2 regions of the Vibrio sp. VB16 genome follow, and region 1 is predicted to be linked to the other one. Evidence: riboswitches for the same ligand, from Rfam matches in the RefSeq annotation. Region 1 holds a riboswitch; the other holds the start of a gene.
What was found. A riboswitch is a leader RNA that binds a small molecule or an ion and turns the genes downstream of it on or off. The one in region 1 is predicted to bind thiamine pyrophosphate.
Positions count from the first base shown of each region.

Region 2: another riboswitch for thiamine pyrophosphate. It lies ahead of thiB (thiamine ABC transporter substrate binding subunit); the one in region 1 lies ahead of IUZ65_RS21400 (phosphomethylpyrimidine synthase ThiC).

Region 1 is NZ_CP087591.1:1,119,323-1,125,104, forward strand. It holds gene IUZ65_RS21390 (HesA/MoeB/ThiF family protein) at 1-397, opposite strand, end outside; gene IUZ65_RS21395 (thiamine phosphate synthase) at 387-1,658, opposite strand; partial or broken gene IUZ65_RS21400 (phosphomethylpyrimidine synthase ThiC) at 1,703-2,083, opposite strand; TPP riboswitch at 2,222-2,319, opposite strand; gene IUZ65_RS21405 (hypothetical protein) at 2,512-3,957, opposite strand; gene IUZ65_RS21410 (hypothetical protein) at 4,278-4,871, opposite strand; gene ppsR (posphoenolpyruvate synthetase regulatory kinase/phosphorylase PpsR) at 5,192-5,782, opposite strand, start outside.
Region 2 is NZ_CP087590.1:336,451-342,232, forward strand. It holds gene mpl (UDP-N-acetylmuramate:L-alanyl-gamma-D-glutamyl-meso-diaminopimelate ligase) at 1-827, shown strand, start outside; gene IUZ65_RS01665 (flavin prenyltransferase UbiX) at 877-1,494, shown strand; TPP riboswitch at 1,570-1,697, shown strand; gene thiB (thiamine ABC transporter substrate binding subunit) at 1,745-2,740, shown strand; gene thiP (thiamine/thiamine pyrophosphate ABC transporter permease ThiP) at 2,826-4,421, shown strand; gene thiQ (thiamine ABC transporter ATP-binding protein) at 4,405-5,112, shown strand; gene rapA (RNA polymerase-associated protein RapA) at 5,357-5,782, shown strand, end outside.

The DNA.
Region 1 (5,782 bases):
GTGTTGGCAAATTATCAGAGCAATCCAAGACAATGTCTGCCAGTGCCACTTCAATGGCTAATTGCTGACCAGCTAATAGTGTCTGCACCGCTCTGACTTTTATATAAGGGTTTAAGGCCTGAAGATGTTCAATTGCCATCTTGGCTTTACTTCTACCTTGGTCAGCATCACGGTAAATAACCTGACGCTGTAAGTTGGAACTTTCGACAACGTCGTCGTCGGCAATCACTATATTTCCGACCCCAGCCCCTGCAAGATAAAGCGCGGCTGCGGAACCTAAACCACCAGCACCGACAAGCAGTATTTGTGCTTGAATTAATTTCTGTTGCCCAAGCTCTGCTATATCTGACAGCATAATTTGGCGGCTATAACGTAAAAATTCTTGATCAGTCAGCATCAATACCACCCATTACTTTCTCGGTAATTGCTTTAGGAAATTCAGGGCGCACTAATAAATGGTTAAATGCATTAACTACCGCTCCAACATCGCTAGCCTCGGTAATTGCACGTACCACAGCAACACTACTAACCCCCGTACACCACACTTTTTCAGCACAAGGTAAATCAATGCCACCAATTGCAACCGTTGGAAATGTATCGCCAATTAACTTTTGGTATAACGCCAAACGGTTCAAACCTTGCGGTTTTGATGGCATTGTTTTTGTCGTGGTAGGAAAGATATGACCCAGTGCGATATAACTTGGTGAGAATTCAACGGCACGTAAGATTTCGTAATAACCATGCGTCGACAAGCCAATTCGTAAACCCGCTTGCTGGATCGCCACTAAGTCTGCTGTTTCAAGATCTTCTTGACCGAGGTGGACACCGTACGCTTTATGGATTATCGCCAGTTGCCAATAGTCATTCACAAATACTTGTGCTTTGTGTTGATTACCCGCGGCTATAACTTGCTGTACCTGAGTTTCAAGTTGTGGGTCTTGCGGGTTCTTAATCCGTAATTGTGTGGTTTTTACACCAAGATTAATTAAACGCTCTATCCACTCTGCCGTATCAACCACCGGATATAGCGCCAGTTTCTGTGAATCAGTGGCAGAGAACGGTTCAACAGCCAGTTCTTTACTTTGCCAACCCAACGCATCCACTTCAGGATGATTCGCCGTTAACGGACGAGGAAACAACTCACGAGATAATGGCCAGCTAACTTCAACGTGACCATTTTGGTGAGTACTTTGATACCCACACGCATGAGCTCGCGCTAATGTCACGGCATCTTCCAAAGGGTAATCTAAGGCTAATGCGCAAAGTAACATGGCACGTTGTGCCTCACTGCCTCTAGCATGATGGCAGTAAACCGCACGCGCTTCACCATTGTGGTGCCAAATATCAACACAGCCCTTCTCAGTAGGAAGACCACACACAATCATGCGGCTGTCTTGTTCAACTTTTACTTGCATTTCCCTAACGTTAGGATACGGGGCATACCATTGATCCTGTATTTCGAATCCTGAGAAATCGGCTTCAGTCTGGTTGAAAAGCAGACTGAGCTGGCGCTCTTCAATCTTAATCTCTACAGCATTCAATTCACTCACGCTAACACTAACGGCATCACCAAGTTGATATTGTTCTGCATTTGCAAGCAGCAATTCAACATGCCTAAGCAGTGGCGTTAAATAATCAGGTAAACATAACGAGCTCATTAGATTTCCTCTTGAACAGAGTGATATAGCTCATTGCCTCGAGAACGAAATTCATCAAGGGTTTCATCCAATAAACGTTCTTTGGTATAAATTGAATTTGATTGCCCCAATAATATGGTGTCGCCACGCTCTTCAATCCAACCTGAACGTACTATTTCTAAGCCATCATAAATATTAGCGGGTTGATTGGGGTCGGTATAAAAGCCAGACGTATCATAAACACGAACCAGTTCATTTGGTTCTAAAATAGGATCCTTTCTATTATCACCGATTAAGCTATCAGCCAATGAAATTTCACGCATCGGTACTTGGATGTCTGTTCGACTACCTTGAACGTACACTTTTTGTGAATTAGGGAAAGGTTCTACAGTCAGTGAATCTATAAATTGTTTAGCTTCCAATCTCGCGTGTTTGCGAATCGTCATAGCAAATTCCTTTGTCGCTATTTAGGGAAAGTTGCTTGGCGGGTTGGTACATAAACAAGAGGCGTACACATAATATGTGTCGCATGATCTGATACGCTAACATAAATATCAATAATATTTTCATCAATACCGTTAGGTAGAAAATTTTCTCTTGTTTCCTTCGCAGGTATTAGCCTGATCAGGTTCAACGGATCCCGTAATACGGTCTCAGCCATGTGGCACTCCGACAAGTTTCAAGAGGGAGTATAAGAAAGGGAACTTGTCACTGCAACAACAAAACCTAAAAAGTGATGACGTCGCAATAAAAAAAAACGTCACGAATCAATGAGGACACACACCTCATATTTTCAAAATGCTCCATCTTTTTACTAAGTGAAAAGGATGGAGCATAACGCTATTTTTACTCGTTGTTCATACCTATACCGGAATTAATGTTCCTGCCAAGGTTGTATTGATTTTCCGTCTTTCCATTTGTAAGGCGTCGTTGCTTTTTTCTCCGCTTCTTTAACGCTTAAATCTCTCCTTGTGGCTTTCCCAATATATTCACTGAATTCGCCAGTAAGATATTCATTATATAACCTTGGCCCATCACCACTGGTAGCAATCCATTTGTGTTTCGATATTGGCATTTCTTTGACTTCACCAGCAGTCATATAATTGGTGTCTCTGATCTGATAGTGCGTACTGGATATGCGTTCAAGGTGATCATTGTTTACAACGTACTTATTTTCTAAATATGCGTATCTGTTACCGCGAGACCAAAAGTACTCTTGAGTCGTAATTTTATTTCCTGTCCGTTGCCAAGCACCATTAGAGATTGAGCCGTTTTCTTGTTTGCCACTGTTAGGATTTAGTCGCCATATAAAACGTAGGTAATACCCTTCTGGATAAAAATATAATTCATTGTAGAGCGGATACCCCCCTTGAAGCTGGGGAGGCAGCGTCTTTAACTCAGCAGCGGTTTGTTTCCATTGATAACCGCCACCCGAGGCTAGGATTTGTTCTGATGCACCTGAGTGATGAGTGTTATTGGCTTTGCTTTTTGTTAGTTTTTCCGCTGCTACCTTGTCAGCTGCAATTTGCTCGGCTAGTACTTTTTCGGCCGCTAGTTTCTCCGCCGCTAACCTGTCAGCTGTAACTTTCTCGGCCAATAACTTTTCAGCCGCCAATCTTTCCGACTCTTGTTTCAGTGCTAATAAAGCTAAGGCCTCTGCTTCTGCTTTCTTTTGGTTCTGTAAAGCGAGCTTCGTCTCTGTTTCAGCTAACTCTTTCTTTAGGGCCGCGACTCTGGCATCGCCAATCTCATCGGGGATCGCAGGAGAAGGAGGTGCAATATCCTTTTCTGCTGGGTATCTTTTCATTAGTAGGGGTACTTGAGGTTCATATTCTGTTGCATCGTATGCACTTGAATGAATACCTTCAATTAAACCGCTCGCATGTCGGCAATTGGACGTCATGTTTTTGTTACTTAAGTCTTTATCGAAATAAAAGCTGTAGACCTTTTCCACCTCTACTTCCACCTTCACATTACACACGAAACTATCGTCAATTTCCGATGGTGGAACAGGGTGTTCACTTGCGACATAAGACGGGAATGCCATGGTGATATCATAGCCACCTGGTTCTAGATCGAGTTCAACCAATCCACTTCTAAACTCTGCAATCTGTTGGTCGTTTACGAAATAAGAAAGAAATACGCCACCGCTAACAAACCGTTGGTTACGCCATAGCAACAACTTGGCTTTTGTCTTACTCAGTAGAGATGGCTCAGTCGCATTAAAATTGTGCCCCTTACTTTGGGAAGGATTTACGGCACAACCGATAAGAAGGGCGGTCATAATCAGTATAACGATAGACTTGTGTGTGTCTTTCATCTAAAAACCTCTACTAAAAAATTCATTATTAATATGGTTACGCTTTATTGAATCATATTTTCAAATGATAAGGTCTAACTAGATCAATTAAATAGGAGTTAATGAGCACTGGTTCGATTCTGCAAAACGAGAGTTGTATGAAGAAACCTCTTTAACAGGCTAATGATTGGATGCCACAGACTCTATGTGTATGTTACTTAGGGTATTTTATGCTGGTCATGAAAACGGGCAGAATCATCAATATGTTATGGGAGTTAGGCGAGCGGCTTAACACACACTCTTAAGGCGTTACAAAACAAGTGTTAAAATTACCTCGATTTTTACAGCCCTTTCAGTCGGTCTTTGTGTTCCATAAGCAGGTTTATGGCGTCCAGATACTGATATAATCCGTTACCCTCGAGCTGGTAAAGATCGACCTTATTATCTTCCAGCAATAACCCTCTACTCCTAGCCATTTCCAACAAGTTGGCCTGTTTAAGCAGGCGGAAGAGTAAGCCATCGGTATTTTCTTCTGCTGAGGCAATTTCTTCCCTGAGCTGATTGTTAAGCGTATACAACTGATTCGTCTCTTCAGGGACAATCATCGCTGGTGATAGCTTATCGTGCAGGATCAGACCTGAAAAATAGGCAACGAGAAGGCCGACTGCGGTTATCAGGTTTACACCCACGGTGAGATAGCTGATTATAATGACAAGAACGGACAGGCCACAAATCCAGCTCAGTCGATTGAGGGTTTGTCTGCGCCTTTGCCCACGTTCAGCCTTTAACAGTATTTGGTTCAGGGTCAGAAGTTGCTGACAGCCGTCTTTTAGGTGATTTTCATATAAAGCGATAGCCGTCATGGCTTCTTTTCCGTCGTCACTGTTGATTGCTTGCTGGTTTTCTACGTGCTGATGTTGATCTATCTGGGGCATACCTAACTCACTTGTGTTAACGCTGGGCCATGAAAGATAAATAGACCCGGCTCTCAAGATACCAGTTATGTCGGTGAAAGGCGGAGAGAGCGGTCAGACTAAATAGTGTCTCAAAAACATTAATTGGTTTTTATGAATTATAACATTGTCAGTGGCATCGATATGCTGGATGAAGCCAGAGATCCATTCAAGTTGCACTTGGCAATACACCATGTGTTGGAGACCAAAAATTGTTTTAGAGAGCGGTATTCTTACGAATGGCTCTACTTGCTTGAACATGACGACGGGTGAAAATCGTCCAATTTGGTTCTTATAGTCAATTAAAATAAGTTTCTTTTTAATCCAGTCAACTGCAATATTTTTGCCGAGATCTCTTCTACCGACAGTGATGAAGTATTGAGGTAAGGGATGGCTTCTTTTCTAAAGAGCAGCTCAACAGACTGTAGTTCATTACTACATTGTTGTGCACTTGCGTAGGTACTATTTGCTAATCGTTGATGTCTTATCTCTGAAAGTCGTTCACTGTCTATGGTTAAACCAAATAGTTTATGTCGATGCATTTCAAATAATGGTAACAATTTGAGTTGCTGCATGTCTTCGCTAATAAATGGATAATTTATTACTCTAACGCCAAACTGCAATGCCATGTATAAACTTGTCGGTGTTTTTCCACTCCTCGAAACGCCTAACAGGATAAGGTCTGCTTGGTCAATGTCTTTAATTGAAAGACCGTCATCGTGGTTTAGCGTGTATTCTACTGCCGAAATTCTGTCGAAGTATGCTTTCTCATCTTTATTTACGCTTCGGGAGCGCTGCAACTTAGGTTTAGCTTCTAGTTGTAAGTCGTTCTGAATTGGCTCAACCAACGTACCTAAAATATCATAAATATGGGCATCAGCGGTCATGATGAC
Region 2 (5,782 bases), on a different replicon from region 1:
TAGTAATGAATAATCTCGAGTTCGATCATGCTGATATTTTTGATGATCTAGAGGCAATTAAGAAACAATTTCATCACTTAGTACGAACAATCCCGAGCAATGGTCGAATATTCTCCCCTAAATCCGAATTGGCGCTTCAAGATGTATTGGAAAGGGGTTGCTGGAGTGAACAAGAGCTGATCGGAGATGAATCTTGTGACTGGAAAACAGAAAAAATCGAAAAAGACGGCAGCAAATTTGATGTTTTTTTTCGTAGCGAATTAGTTGGTACGGTCAGGTGGAATTTGGTGGGTGATCATAATGTTAGCAATGCATTGATGGCGGTGGCAGCAGCAAGACATGTCGGCGTTACTGCTGATCTGGCTTGTGAATCCTTAGCGTCGTTCATCAATACCAAAAGACGCCTTGAACTAAAAGGTGAGGTCGCAGGTATCACGGTTTATGACGATTTTGCTCACCACCCTACCGCGATAGAACTTACACTAGATGGGTTACGTAATAAGGTGGGGAAGCAAAAGATAATCGCGGTATTGGAACCTCGCTCAGCAACGATGAAGATGGGTATTCATAAAGAAACGCTCGCGACGTCGTTGTCTAAAGCTGACTCTATATACCTGTATCAGCCAAATAATTTAAAATGGTCAGTAGAAGACATTGCCAAACACTGTGATCAACCTACTTTTGTGAGTGATAATATAGATGTGTTTGTTGCTGAAATATTGCAAGAAGCAGCGGAGGGTGATCAAATACTCGTGATGAGTAATGGTGGCTTTGACGATATCCACGATAAGTTGTTAGGTGGATTGGCATTGGCTAAGAGTAAATAGATGTTATCCAACCGAAATAGTAGATATTTTAACAATGCAGAGAATGTAGATGATTAAAGACAAAACAATTACCTTGGCATTTACTGGCGCCTCTGGTGCACCTTATGGTTTACGGTTGCTAGAATGCCTGCTAGCGGCAGATTATAAAGTTTACCTGCTAATTTCTTCAGCGGCTCGTGTTGTGATGGCAACCGAACACAATTTAAAGTTACCTAGTGGTCCCGATGCGGCCAAAGCGGTGCTGATTAAACAACTGAACTGCAAACCTGAACGACTAGAAGTGTGTGGTAAAGAAGATTGGTTTTCTCCCGTTGCCTCAGGCAGTGCGGCACCTAAAAAAATGGTGGTTTGTCCCTGTTCTGCAGGTAGTGTGGCGGCCATTGCCCATGGCATGTCGGACAACCTTATAGAACGAGCGGCAGATGTGGTTATGAAAGAACGCGGTCAGTTATTATTGGTCGTGAGAGAAACCCCTTTTTCTACATTGCATTTAGAGAATATGCATAAGCTTTCTCAGATGGGTGTGACTATTATGCCCGCGGCTCCAGGGTTTTATCATCAACCTAAAACTATCGATGACTTGGTCGATTTTATGGTGGCAAGAATATTAGATCATCTCGATATAGAACAAAAACTCGTTGCGCGTTGGGGATATGACAACCGATAAACTGGCTTGTTAGCGTAGCGGATAAGCATCTATTCTCGCGGCTAGTATCTTCATAACATTACGTATACAATCACTGTCGACTCATCGGGGTGCTCAATAGTTATTTTTTAAATAATCAACTATTGGGCTGAGATTAAGTTTTCCTTAGAACCCGTACACCTGAACCAGATAATACTGGCGTAGGAATTGAGCGGGATAAATCAAAAATCCTCCCTCAAGCCTGTGCCGCTCAAAACATGGAGAGCGTCCAGTGAAATACACTATTTCAATTTTAGCTTCAACCTTAGCTGTAACCCTTTCATTTTCTACTTTTGCCGCCGATAAACTGACGGTATATACCTATGATTCTTTTGCCGCCGATTGGGGCCCAGGCCCAAAAATTGAAAAAGCCTTTGAAGCTCAATGCGGTTGTGACTTAGAGTTTGTCGCATTAGATGATGGGGTGTCTATTCTCAATCGATTGCGTCTAGAAGATAGCAACAGTAAAGCGGACATCATTTTAGGGTTAGATACGAATTTAATGACGGAAGCAAAAAAGACAGGGTTGTTAACAGAACATAGCGTAGACACCTCTACTACAACACTGCCTAAGGGTTGGTCAGACAGTACATTTGTTCCTTTTGATTACGGCTATTTTGCTTTTGTATATAACAAAGATAAGCTACAAACCCCACCTAAGAGCTTAAAAGAACTTGTTGAAGAGCGTGATGATTTAAAAGTGATATACCAAGACCCACGTACTTCTACACCCGGACAAGGTCTATTACTTTGGATGAAGTCTGTGTATGGCGACGACGTTAGTAAAGCGTGGGAAATGCTGTCTAAAAAAACCGTGACCGTGACCAAAGGCTGGTCTGAATCGTATTCGATGTTTTTAAAGGGAGAAGCGGACCTTGTTCTTTCTTACACCACTTCTCCTGCTTATCATTTGATTGCTGAAAATGATGCAAAATATGCCGCGGCTATTTTTAATGAGGGGCATTATATGCAAACTGAAGTAGCTGCAAAAGTGAAAGGTTCCAAAAATCCTAAGCTCGCTGACGAGTTTATGAGCTTTATTCTAAGTAATGAGTTCCAATCAGCAATGCCAACAGGTAACTGGATGTACCCAGTGACGAATGTTCCACTGCCTGAAGGTTTTGAGACGCTGACGATTCCGGAAAAAGCACTTTCATTTTCTTCTGATGAAGTGTCGAAAATGCGCAAAAACTGGATAAGAGAATGGCAATCAGCTTTAGTCCAATAATACTCAATCAGACATGTTTGTAATTAATTTCCCCGATTGGTAGAAGCTGAGTTTTCAATAGAGGTTGAAGTGTCGAGTGTCCTAAATTATGAATAAAACGCCGAAGTTAGGCATTGTTATTGCAGTGTTTATCGTGGTTTTTGTCACCTCGGCGTTTGGGGCGCTTATTTCATACGCGCCCAATCTTGACCTCACTCAGATAGTGTCTGATCCTTACTATCTACATGTCACTAAATTTAGTTTTTATCAAGCTTTCTTATCAACGCTGCTCAGTGTTGGCTTAGCTATACCCGTAGCGCACTCGTTATCAAGACGGGACTTCATGGGTAAATCGTTTCTATTAAAGTTATTTTCAAGCACACTTGTTTTGCCTGTTCTTGTGGGTGTTTTCGGTCTGTTAGCCATTTATGGAAATAGCGGTTTATTGGCGACGTGGCTCAATAAATGGAATGTTGAATTGCCCTTCTCAATATATGGCCTGAATGGCATATTGCTCGCGCATGTATTCTTTAATTTACCTTATGCTAGCCGTTTGTTACTTCTTTCTTTAGAAGGTATTCCTCCAGAACAACATAAACTCTGTTCTTACCTCGGTATGAGTCATTGGTACAAATTTAAGTGGGTAGAATGGCCAAGGTTGCGACAGCAGTTACCTCATGTTTGTGGTTTAGTGTTCATGCTCTGTTTTACGAGTTTTGCTACCGTTATGGCGTTGGGTGGTGGGCCAAAATCAACGACAATAGAGTTAGCGATATACCAAGCCATCAAATTTGATTTTGACTTGCAGGCTGGTGCGTTATTAGCAATATGGCAGATGTTATTGTGCGGTCTGTTATCGCTATCAATACAAAAAATAAGTAAGCCAAATAATTTAGCTATGCAATCCAATCGCCACCCGATCTTTTTTACCAAAGACAATAACCGCGCAAAATTATGGGACTGCAGTTGGATAGCCTTTGCGTCATTTATCGTCTTACCACCACTGATGATGGTGGTACTGAGTGGATTGAATTCAAAGCTGTGGCAAGTGCTTCAAGATGACCGGTTTTGGCAAGCGGTTAAGGCATCATTAAGTATTGCTTGTTCGGCGAGTGTCATCGCTCTGTTTATTGGTGTCGCTATACTTCAAACAAGTCGAATATGGAGAAGTAAGGGCCGTTCTAACTATGCAAATGGTATCGAACTTATTGGCACTATTATCCTCGTTACGCCCGGCTTGGTGATTAGTACAGGGCTGTTTTTATTGCTTAGAAAAATAACCGATGTGTATAGCCTCGCGTTTATTATTGTGGTTGCTGTTAATAGTTTGATGGCGTTGCCATATGTAATTAAGACATTGTCTCAACCATTCTTTCAGATATTGCAACAGTATCAATTTCTCACCATGAGTTTGGGGATGAAAGGCTGGCGTCGATTTTTATTGATAGAATGGAGAGGATTACAAAAACCGATAGCGCAAGCATTTGCGATAAGTTTTATGCTCTCTATGGGCGATCTTAGCGCAATAGCTCTGTTTGGCAGCCAAGATTTTAGAACCTTGCCTTTGTATCTTTTTCAACTATTAGGTAGTTATCAAATGGAAGCAGCAGCGGTGGTATCCTTAACGTTATTGCTATTAAGCGTAGGCAGTTTCACTTTAGTCGAAAAGGTATTTGGGAAAACGTATGCTCCACGTCGCTAATGTTCAATATCGCTATCATAAAGAAGTGTTTAAATTTGATTTTATGCTTGAAGATGGCCGCATTGTCGCGCTCATGGGGCCTAGTGGCTCTGGGAAATCAACTTTACTGGCCCTTATTGCAGGGTTTATCCATCCAGAAAGTGGGAACATAGCGGTTAATGACGTCTCTTTGCTAAACCAAGAGCCTCATTTAAGGCCTTTCGCCATGCTATTCCAAGAACATAATTTGTTCAGCCATCTAACGGTTAGAGAAAATATAGGTTTAGGGTTACATCCCGGTTTAAAGCTAACGGTGACACAAAAAGGTCAGGTAATTGATGCGGCTAAACAGGTCGGCATTGATGAGCTATTAGATCGAACACCAGAGAAGCTCTCCGGTGGTCAGAAGCAGCGTGTTGCATTAGCACGTTGTTTTGTTCAACCACATCGTATTTGGTTGTTAGATGAACCTTTTTCGGCTCTTGACCCTATTTTAAGAGATGAAATGTTGATGCTCGTTAAACGCCTTGCGGACGATAGACAGATTACCGTAGTGATGGTGACGCATCATATTAGTGATGCAAAAGCGATAGCGACGGATTTCATCTTTGTCGATGAGTATAAAGCGCTCATCCATGAGCCCATCATTCAATTAAGTGCTCAACACAGCAACGAAAAATTACGTGCGTTTGTGAAAGCGGGCACAAGTTGACCTAATCGGTTGAAAGTTTCTGGTTCTAGATAAACTCCGTTTCGACAATTATCACTTTATTCTCTTTTAGTCGTGATCTATATAGCGGCTTGAAGTAATATTGGCGACCTTAAAAAGCTCGGCTTTTCTTTCTCTATAAATAGGAGAATAGTCGCTCTTATCTGCCTATAATATGTGTATCAATAGGCATCACAGAATAGAATAATAGACGCGAGTCTACTCCAACATAGAGGTAATCAATCATATGGCATTTGCTTTGGGTCAGCGCTGGATAAGTGATACAGAAAGCGATTTGGGTTTAGGTACTATCGTAGAGTTGGACGCAAGAACCGTGACGTTAATGTTCGCTGCGTCTGAAGAAAATAGAGTTTATGCCCAAAAAGAAGCCCCAATTACCCGCGTTATATTCCATGTTGGAGATTCAACAGAGAGCCAAGAAGGTTGGTCTCTAAAGGTAGAAGAAGTTTTAGTAGATAATGGTCTTCTAACCTATGTAGGTACAAGAGAAGATACGCAAGAAAGTGGCATTATGCTAAGAGAGATATTCCTTAGTAATCAAATTCGATTTAATAAACCGCAAGACAAACTGTTTGCAGGTCAGATAGATCGAATGGACAACTTTGTATTGCGTTATAGCGCGTTGAAGAATCAATACCAACAGCATAAGAGC